3 regions of the Mesorhizobium sp. M0174 genome follow, and region 3 is predicted to be linked to each of the others. Evidence: predicted binding sites of a transcription regulator. Region 3 holds the regulator's gene; each other region holds the start of a gene.
The links. The regulator LexA, encoded in region 3, represses DNA repair genes until DNA is damaged. The targets are predictions, from matches to a motif close to TGTTCNNNNTGTGTTCNG.
Positions count from the first base shown of each region.

Region 1: NKJ13_RS08815 (ATP-dependent helicase) is a predicted target of LexA. The motif match lies at 1,727-1,744, and genes of this name have one in related genera.
Region 2: parE (DNA topoisomerase IV subunit B) is a predicted target of LexA. The motif match lies at 1,739-1,756, and genes of this name have one in related genera.

Region 1 covers NZ_JAMYTB010000003.1:455,827-459,106, forward strand. Annotated here, with positions in the region: gene NKJ13_RS08810 (glucose/quinate/shikimate family membrane-bound PQQ-dependent dehydrogenase) at 1-1,531, opposite strand, end outside; gene NKJ13_RS08815 (ATP-dependent helicase) at 1,786-3,280, shown strand, end outside.
Region 2 covers NZ_JAMYTB010000003.1:9,082-12,361, forward strand. Annotated here, with positions in the region: gene gcvP (aminomethyl-transferring glycine dehydrogenase) at 1-312, shown strand, start outside; gene NKJ13_RS06445 (GGDEF domain-containing protein) at 385-1,554, opposite strand; gene parE (DNA topoisomerase IV subunit B) at 1,827-3,280, shown strand, end outside.
Region 3 covers NZ_JAMYTB010000006.1:185,539-188,818, forward strand. Annotated here, with positions in the region: gene NKJ13_RS15035 (ComEC/Rec2 family competence protein) at 1-1,610, shown strand, start outside; gene lexA (transcriptional repressor LexA) at 1,604-2,338, opposite strand; partial or broken gene kynU (kynureninase) at 2,787-3,280, shown strand, end outside.

The DNA.
Region 1 (3,280 bases), on a different contig from region 3:
GATCGCCCTCGATCGCGCCGCCCGGCGCCGGCACTTCCTTGACCGGAACGATCGGCTCGCCACTGCGCCGGTCGAGAACATAGAGGTCGCCCTGCTTGGTCGGCCCGACCAGCGCCGGCACCACGCCACTTTCCGTGGTGATGTCGACCAGCGTCGGCTGCGCCGGCACGTCCATGTCCCAGAGATCGTGATGCACGGTCTGCCGCACCCAGCGCAATTGTCCGCTGTTGAGATCGAGCGCGGTGATCGACGAGGAGAATTTCTCGTCATTGGCGCTGCGCCCGGCGCCGAGCTGGTCCGGCGTCTTGTTGCCGAGCGGCACATAAAGCAGGCCGAGCTTTTCGTCGGCGCTTGCCGTCGACCACATGTTGGGCGAGTTGTTGGTGTAGGTCTGGCCCGGCGGCAGCGGCGTCGTCTGGTCTGGATTGCCGGAATCCCAGTTCCACAACAGCGCGCCTGTGTCGGCATCGTAGGCACGGATGACCCCGGACGGCTCCTGCGTCGAATAATTGTCGTTGACCGCGCCGCCGACGATGATCTTGTTGGCGACGATCAGCGGCGCCGACGTCGAATAATAATAGCCCGGCTTCGGATATGGCATGTTGGCGAGCAGGTTCAGCGTGCCGCCTTCGGCAAATGTAGGACAGACCTGGCCATTCGCCGCGTCGAGCGCGATCAGCCGGGCGTCGGATGTAGGCAGGTAGATGCGCGTGGCGCAGGGCTGGCCGGCAGCGATCTTGGCGTCGGCATAATAGGACACGCCGCGGCAGGTCTGGTGCTGGCGGTCCTTGTTGAGCTTGACCTGCGGATCGAAGCGCCACTTCTCCTTACCGCTCGCGGCGTCGATGGCGATGGCGAAATTATGCGGCGTGCAGATGTAGAGCGTGTCGGCGATTTTCAGCGGCGTCACCTGATAGGTCGTCTCGCCGATGTCGTGGGGCCCTTTCACGTCGCCGGTGCGATAGGTCCAGGCCGGCTGCAGATTGGCGACGTTTTCGGGGGTGATCTGGTCGAGCGGCGAATAGCGCTGGCCATAGGGCGTACGGCCGTAATAGTGCCATTCGCCGGGCGGCACGTTGCCGCCGAGATCGGCCGTCGGCGTCACCTTGTCGGTGTTGAGTTCACCCGTAATATCCTTTGGATCGACCGTCATCGAATAACCGGCGACGGCAAGCGATGCCAGCACGGCGAGGATAAGTGGTGCGCGTCCGTCGGGACCGGTAAGCCCGCGCCGCGCCCATGGCGTCAACAGCCATAGCGCGACAAGCACGATGATGCCGCCGCGCGGACCGAGTTCCCACCAGTCGAAGCCGATCTCCCAGACCGCCCAGGCGAGCGTGCCGAGCACGATCGCCGCGTAGAGCCACAGCGCCGTGGTTCTGCGCCTGTAGAGCAGCCAGGCCGCGACAAGGAAAGCTAGACCGGCGATGACGTAATACCAGCTGCCGCCCAGCGTCACGAGCCAGATGCCGCCGCCGCCAAGCGCCAGGCCGATGAGGAAAAGGATCAGGGAGGTGATGACCACAGCCAAGACGGTGCTCCTTCGACTGGTGCGCTCCGCGACGCGTCCATGGGCAACCCGGCATTGCGCTCCTGCCCCGAGCACAACTTTCTCCGGCCCGCCTCCCCTGTCAAGCAAGCTCGGCGTTTTGCGGCGCCGGCCCATCGCAAGCCCGGCGTTTTGGTTAGCAGACCCATTCAGATTGTGAGTTCTACCGACTGGACAGAGAACAAAACGGAGACGCTTCTGGCCTTTCGCTGCCGAATCACTACATTCGGGGAGAGATGTCCGGCTTTTCGGAAGACATGCCCTTTTTTGACGAACCGAACGCGCGGCCCGTGGCCCCGTCGGGCATTGCCGCGCGCGCCATGGCTGCCCGCAGCAACCAGAACAACGCGCCCGATTATCTCAACGGCCTCAACCCCGAGCAGCGGCTGGCGGTGGAAACCACCGAAGGCCCGGTGCTGGTGCTGGCCGGCGCCGGCACCGGCAAGACGCGGGTGCTCACCACCCGCATCGCCCACATCCTTGCCACCGGCAAAGCCTTCCCTTCGCAGATCCTCGCCGTCACCTTCACCAACAAGGCGGCGCGCGAGATGAAGCAGCGCATCGGCCTGTTGATCGGCGAAGGCAATGTCGAGGGCATGCCGTGGCTCGGCACCTTCCATTCGATCGGCGTCAAACTGCTGCGCCGGCACGCCGAGCTGGCCGGGCTCAAATCCGACTTCACCATTCTCGACACCGACGACGTGGTGCGCCTGATCAAGCAGCTGATCCAGGCCGAAGGGCTGGACGACAAGCGCTGGCCGGCCAAGCAGTTCGCTCAGATGATCGACGGCTGGAAGAACAAGGGCCTCGGTCCCGCCGACATCCCCGAGGGCGATGCCCGTGCCTTCGCCAACGGCAAGGGCCGCGAGCTCTACAAAGCCTATCAGGAGCGGCTGCAAACGCTGAACGCTTGCGACTTCGGCGATCTATTGTGCCACCCGATCCGCATCTTCCGCGCCAATCCGGACGTGCTGAAGGAATACCACAAGCGCTTCCGCTACATCCTCGTTGACGAGTATCAGGACACCAACACCGCGCAATACATGTGGCTGCGGCTGCTGGCGCAGCGGCCGCAATCCTCCCCCCTTGAGGGGGAGGTGCCCGCGAAGCGGGCGGAGGGGGTTGCCGCAGAAGGCACCGCTAGAGCGTCGAGCACTGCCGCCGGTAGGTCGAGCACTGCCGCACGGACCCCACCCGACCGGGCTTCGCCCGGCCACCCTCCCCTCGAGGGGGAGGGAAGCCCGCGCCTGTCCACCGTAAATATCTGCTGCGTCGGCGACGACGACCAGTCGATCTATGGCTGGCGCGGCGCCGAGGTCGACAATATCCTGCGCTTCGACAAGGATTTTCCTGGCGCCACCATCATCAGGCTGGAGCGCAACTACCGCTCGACCGCGCACATCCTCGGCACCGCCTCCCACCTCATCGCCCACAATGAGGGCCGTTTCGGCAAGACGCTGTTCACCGAAAAGATCGCCGAGGACGACGAGAAGGTGCATGTCCACGCCGCCTGGGATTCCGAGGAGGAGGCCCGCGCCGTCGGCGAGACGATCGAGGCCTACCAGCGCCAGAAGCACAATTTGAACGATATGGCGATTCTCGTCCGCGCCTCCTTCCAGATGCGCGAATTCGAGGACCGCTTCGTCACGCTCGGCCTCAACTACCGCGTCATCGGCGGCCCGCGCTTTTATGAGCGGCTCGAGATACGCGATGCGCTGGCCTTCTTCCGCG
Region 2 (3,280 bases), on a different contig from region 3:
GAGCCCAAGCGCGAGTTGGATCGTTTCTGCGAGGCCATGATCGCCATAGCCGGCGAGGCAGCCAAGGTGGCGAAGGGCGAATGGCCGTTGGCCGACAATCCTCTGGTCAACGCTCCGCACACCGCCGCCGAGGCACTGGCCGGCCAATGGACCCATCCCTATTCGCGTCTGGAGGCGGCCTACCCCGCCGGCGATGCCGATACGGCAGCAAAGTACTGGCCGCCGGTGTCACGCATCGACAATGTCGCCGGCGACCGCAACCTGGTCTGCTCCTGCCCGCCGCTGTCGGAATATCTGGGTGCGGCGGAATAGATCATGATTCCGAAAAGTGGAATCCGGTTTTCCGACAAGATCATGGGTCTAACAAGAAGATAGAAACCCCAATCAGGCAGAACGCAAGGCCGGCCCGTCGGCCTTGCTCGCCCGGTCCCGAACGACGACGCGATTTCGCCCGGCGCGCTTGGCCGCATAGAGTGCTGCGTCGGCTTCGGCCAGCACATCGTCGAGACCGGTGCCGTTTGTTCCGCCAAAGCCGATGCCGCCGCTGACTGTGCTTCGCAACGGACCAAGTTGTGTGGCCACGACTTCCGTGCCGAAGGCGACGCTGATCTTGCTCGCAATGTCATAGGCCTTCTCTTCCGGCATCCGCGACATGACGAGCACGAACTCCTCGCCGCCCAACCGGAACGCGTCGACGCCGGTCCTGGCGTATTTCCTGATGACGGCGGCAAAGCGGCGCAGAACCTGGTCGCCGACCGGATGACCGAAAACGTCGTTCGTCCTCTTGAAATGGTCGAGGTCGAACATGGCGACGGACATGAACGGGCCGAAGACCCGTTCGCCGTAGAGTGCCGTCAACGCCCGCCGGTTCATCAGCCCGGTCAATGGATCGGTCATCGTCTCGGCCTTCAATTCGATCTGCGCCTGCAAATGGTGCAGGGAGAGCGTCAATGCGCCGAGCCCGGTCATGCAGGCGACGGCTACGACGGAATTCACCCGCTCGGCCCAATTGTCGGGCGCAACACCCAGCACCCATTGCCCCTTGACCAGCAGGACCGCGCCGCAAAGTCCAAACGACAGCGCACAGACGCCGCTCAGGAACGAGACGACCAGCAATATCCGGCGATCGTGACCACCCTCAATCCAGAACATCGCCCCGATGAGCGAGAGCAGCGCCGTTACCGTCGCGTAGGTGACAATAAAGCCGACACCATCAAACCCGAGATACGTCGCGCCCGCGCAAACAGCCATCGCAACCAAGGTCGGCAAGATGGCGCGCCTGTAATCGCCTACGCCGAGATATTGCATGGCCGACAGGCAGATAATCAGGAAACCGAGGCTGAGAGGCGCAAGCACGATCTGGCAAAGCCAGAGGCTTGGATCCCTGGTGTAATGCCAGAACAACACCACATGTGCGACGAGCACGAGAATGCCACACGCCACCGTCAGCACAAAGCGTGCCTGTGGCGCGCTGAACCAGATGGCGAACATGGTGATGCTGAGGCACGTGCCCGACAGCGCCGCCGCGAGCAGGAGCGAACTGTAATCCAACATGCTTAAGCGACAGCCTCTTGAGGGTTCCGCTGCATTCTAGGTCAGCGATAGTCCGCAAATACCGCTTTTTAGCCAATCTTCCGGCGTAACCTTCGGACAGGGTTTACAAAACGTCGATGCTCCAACTTCGACCCCATTTCCGCCGCTTGGCTGTCGAATGGTTTTGCAGTAAGAGGCTCTATCCTCGAACGTAACAGGAACCTCCGTCGCCTGCCCGCGAAAAGCGTGGCAGTATCGGGTGGTGATTCGCAGCATCGGAATCCAGGACCGGCATGGACGACAACAACGATCTTTTCGCCAAATTGGACAAGCAGCCGCAGCCGGCTCGCGCCGCCACGCGCCCGGCCGATCCGCTGGTGCAGGCGGCGAAGCGGCCGGCGCCCCGCGACGCCAGCGAGAGTTACAGTGCCGCCGACATCGAGGTGCTGGAGGGGCTGGAGCCGGTGCGCCGCCGCCCGGGCATGTACATTGGCGGCACCGACGACAAGGCGATGCACCATCTGTTCGCCGAGGTCATCGACAACTCGATGGACGAGGCGGTCGCCGGCCATGCGACCTTCATCGATGTCGAGCTTTCCGCCGACGGATACCTGTCAGTCACCGACAACGGCCGCGGCATTCCGGTCGATCCGCACCCGAAATTCAAGAAGCCGGCGCTCGAACTCATCATGACGACGCTGCATTCAGGCGGCAAGTTCGACAGTAAGGTTTACGAGACGTCCGGCGGCCTGCACGGTGTCGGCGTTTCCGTCGTCAACGCGCTGTCCGACCATCTCGAGGTCGAGGTCGCGATTGGGCGCAAGCTCTATCGCCAGCGCTTCTCACGAGGCGTTCCGGTGACCGGCCTTGAGCAGCTCGGCGACGTGCATAACCGGCGCGGCACGAAGATCCGCTTCCATCCAGACGAGCAGATTTTCGGCAAGGGTGCTGCTTTCGAGCCGGCGCGGCTCTACCGCATGGCGCGGTCAAAGGCCTATCTGTTCGGCGGCGTCGAAATCCGCTGGACCTGCGATCCCTCGCTGATCAAGGAAAAGGACACGACGCCGGCCAAGGCAGAATTCCATTTTCCGGGCGGCCTCAAGGACTATCTGAAAGCCTCGCTCGGCGACGAATTCCAGGTGACCCGTGAAATGTTCGCCGGCAAGAGCGAGAAGCAGGGCGGTCACGGCTCGCTCGAATGGGCCGTGACCTGGTTCGGCGGCGACGGTTTTATCAATTCCTATTGCAACACCATTCCGACCGCCGAAGGCGGCACGCATGAGGCCGGCTTCCGCAACGTGCTGACGCGCGGCTTGCGCGCCTACGCCGATCTGGTCGGCAACAAGCGCGCCTCGATCGTCACTTCCGAGGATGTGATGATCTCGGCGGCGGGCATGCTGTCGGTGTTCATCCGCGAACCGGAATTCGTCGGCCAGACCAAGGACAGGCTGGCGACGATCGAGGCGATCCGCATCGTCGAAACCGCCATCCGCGACCCGTTCGACCACTGGCTGGCGGACAATCCGCAGGAGGCCTCGAAACTGCTCGAATGGGTGATCGCGCGCGCCGACGAACGGGTGCGCCGCCGCCAGGAAAAGGAAGTGTCGCGCAAGAGTGCGGTGCGCAAGCTGCGCCTGCCCGGCAAGCTCGCCGACTGCACGCAGAATGCCGCCGCCGGCGCCGAGCTCTTTATCGTCGAGGGCGATTCGGCCGGCGGTTCGGCAAAGCAGGCGCGCGACCGCGCCAG
Region 3 (3,280 bases):
CTTCCGCGATCGAAGACGCGCGCGAATCCATCGCCGACCATATCCGCAGCCGCATCGGCGGCGCCGAGGGCGAGATTGCTGCTGCGCTGATCGTTGGCGTGCGCGCCGGCATTCCCGAGGAGATCAACGAAGCGATGCGGCGTACAGGCATCTACCACATCATCTCCATCTCGGGGCTGCATATGGCGTTGGTCGCCGGCACCATCATGGCGCTGCTACGCGGCGCCTTTGCGCTGTTTCCCGACTTCTCATCGCGACGGCCGGTCAAGAAATATGCCGCAGCCGCCGCGCTTTTTTCGATTGCGGCCTACCTCGTCTTTTCCGGCATTGTGGTAGCGGCCGAACGCAGCTTCATCATGCTGGCGGTGATGCTTATCGCCGTGCTGTTCGACCGGGCCGCGCTCACCATGCGCAACCTGGCGATCTCGGCCATCGCGGTCATCGTGGTGTCGCCGCACGAGGTGGTCGGTCCGAGCTTCCAGATGTCCTTCGCCGCGACGGCGGCCCTTGTCGGCGCCTATGCCGGCTGGTCCGACTACCGCGCCGGCAGGGCCACCACGCCGCCGCCGCGGCGGTCGCCGCTACGCCTCGCCACGCGAAAGGTCCTGCTGGGCATGGGCGGCCTGGCGATGACCTCGATCATTGCAGGGAGCGCCACGGCGCTTTTCGCCATATGGCATTTCCAGCGCGTGGCGCCGCTCAGCCTGTTCGCCAATCTGGCCATCATGCCCATCGTCTCACTGGTCGTCATGCCCTTCGCCGTCCTCAGTGCGCTGGCGATGCCGTTCGGCGCGGATGGGCCTTTCCTATACGTGATGGGCAAAGGGCTGACGGCGATGATCGCCCTGTCCGGGTGGATCTCCGAGCGCTCGCCGATCGATGCGGTCGGACTGATTTCGCTGAGATCTGTCCTTTTGGTGACGATCGCCCTCGTCATTGCCAGCATGGCGACGACCTGGTTGCGGCTCGCGGCACTTCCTTTTGCGCTCGCCGGCTTGCTAACGACAACGCAGACGCGCGTACCCGACGTATTGATCTCGGAGGACGCACGGCTGGTCGCGCTGCCGATCGGCAGCGGTGAGCTCGCCGTCAACCGGGCACGCCCGAATGAGTTCACGATCGACAACTGGAAACGCGCGCTCACATCAGAGGCTATCGTCGCGCCGGAAACACCTGGAAAGAACGATCCGCAATTCGACATTGCCGATCCGGCCGACCTACCGCCGGGCATGCCGTTCATTTGCACGGACGGTCTCTGCCTCGCCAGGCATCCATCCGGCGCGATCATTGCGCAAGCCAAGGACCGCGATACCGCACGGCCAGCCTGCGCCTTCGCCAGCTTGATCGTCATCGACGACGCCACCGCCCATAATCCCTGCTACTACGACCGGCTGGTCCTCGTCGTCACCAAACGGCAACTGGCGCGCGCGGGAAGTGCGGCCGTCTATTTCGATCCACAAGCGGCAACACGCGCCGAAATCCGCTTCGCCGTCGAAAAATCATACCGGCCCTGGCACGTGCAGCGGAAATTTTCACGCGCGGCGCGCGGCCTGCCGCCATACCGCAGAGCCGACAATCCAAAAGCCGGCACCAAGGGCGCAACTCAGTAGCGGCGGATCAGCCCAACGAGCTTGCCCTGCACCTTGACCCTGTCTGGTCCGAAGATGCGCGTCTCGTAGGCCGGATTGGCGGCCTCCAGGGCGATCGAGGCGCCCTTGCGGCGGAACCGCTTCAGCGTCGCTTCCTCCTCGTCGACCAAGGCCACCACGATCTCACCGGGGCTCGCCGTATCGGCGTTGCGGATGATCACCGTGTCGCCGTCGAAAATGCCAGCCTCGATCATCGAATCGCCTTTGACCTCGAGCGCATAATGCTCGCCGCCCATGATCATATCCGGCGGCACCGAAATCGAATGCGTCTGGTGCTGGATAGCATCGATCGGCACACCGGCGGCGATGCGGCCCATTACCGGGATCGAAACGGCGGCGACGACATCGTCGTCATTGCCGGCTGCAGGGACGCGCGACGATGTGGGCTTGCCCTGCCGAGGGGCACCTTGCCCAAGACTGCCCTGGATGACACTCGGCGAGAACTTGCGTGCCGCATTGAGGCCGGGGGCGATCGAGTCAGGCAGGCGTAGTACCTCCAGCGCACGGGCCCGGTTGGGCAAACGGCGAATGAAGCCGCGCTCCTCCAGCGCCGTAATCAGTCGGTGGATTCCGGATTTGGAAGCCAGGTCGAGCGCTTCCTTCATCTCGTCGAAGGAAGGTGGGATACCGCTTTCCTTCAACCTTTCGTGGATGAACATAAGCAGTTCGTGTTGTTTGCGTGTCAGCATAGCGACCCCCAACAGAATCAGAAAACAAACCCAGAACAGACACTATCTGTTCCAGTTGTGTTCCGCAACTGTTTAAAGTTTAATGAATGCGTTAAGGCTCGGGAAACAAACGACGTCCCCTACCGGCGTACCGTATTTTCACCGCCGCGAGCCTCATCCCCTTGATTCTGCTTTCGTTTGCGCCGTTCTGGCCTCCTTGAAGGCGGCACTGGCATCGGCCGTCGGTCGGCAAAGGGCACGGAATTGAACCCGTATCGACTGTGCGGTTTGGTCAATGCACCGTGAACGAAACGAACTCAAAACGCCAACCTCGGGCTAACTCCAGGTTTCCACCGCCTGGTCAGGCTGCTTCTCGCCGGTGGAGCCTTGCTACGCGCTACCCGGTAATGGAAGAACAGTTGATGCGTGTCCGGCGTTGCGTTGGATTTTTTGAGGGAGCAGGCAAATCATGACGGGAATTCCCGATCTCGTGGCCGTAAAGGCGATGGATGCCGCGGATCCGCTGCGCGCGATGCGCGACCGCTTTGTGTTGCCGCAAGGAGTGATCTATCTCGACGGCAATTCGCTAGGAGCTGCTTCACGTGCCGCCTTCGATGAATTGCGCAAGGCCGCGACCGAAGAATGGTCGCATGATCTCATCCGCGCATGGAACACGGCCCGCTGGTTCAACATGCCGCTTGAACTTGGCGACCAGCTCGGGCGCCTGATCGGTGCCGCGGTCGGCCAGACGGTGGTCTGCGACACGACGTCGGTCAACATCTACAAGCTGCTGCACGCGGCCATGGCCATGCGACCGGAGCGGCAGGCCATCGTCGCCGAGGGCGATAGTTTTCCGACAGACCTCTACATGGCTGAGGGTGTGGTTTCGACGCGAAAAGATGCGCTGCTGCGCCTCTCGGGGGTCGACGCGCCGACCATCGAGGAGCTGATCGACGATCGCAC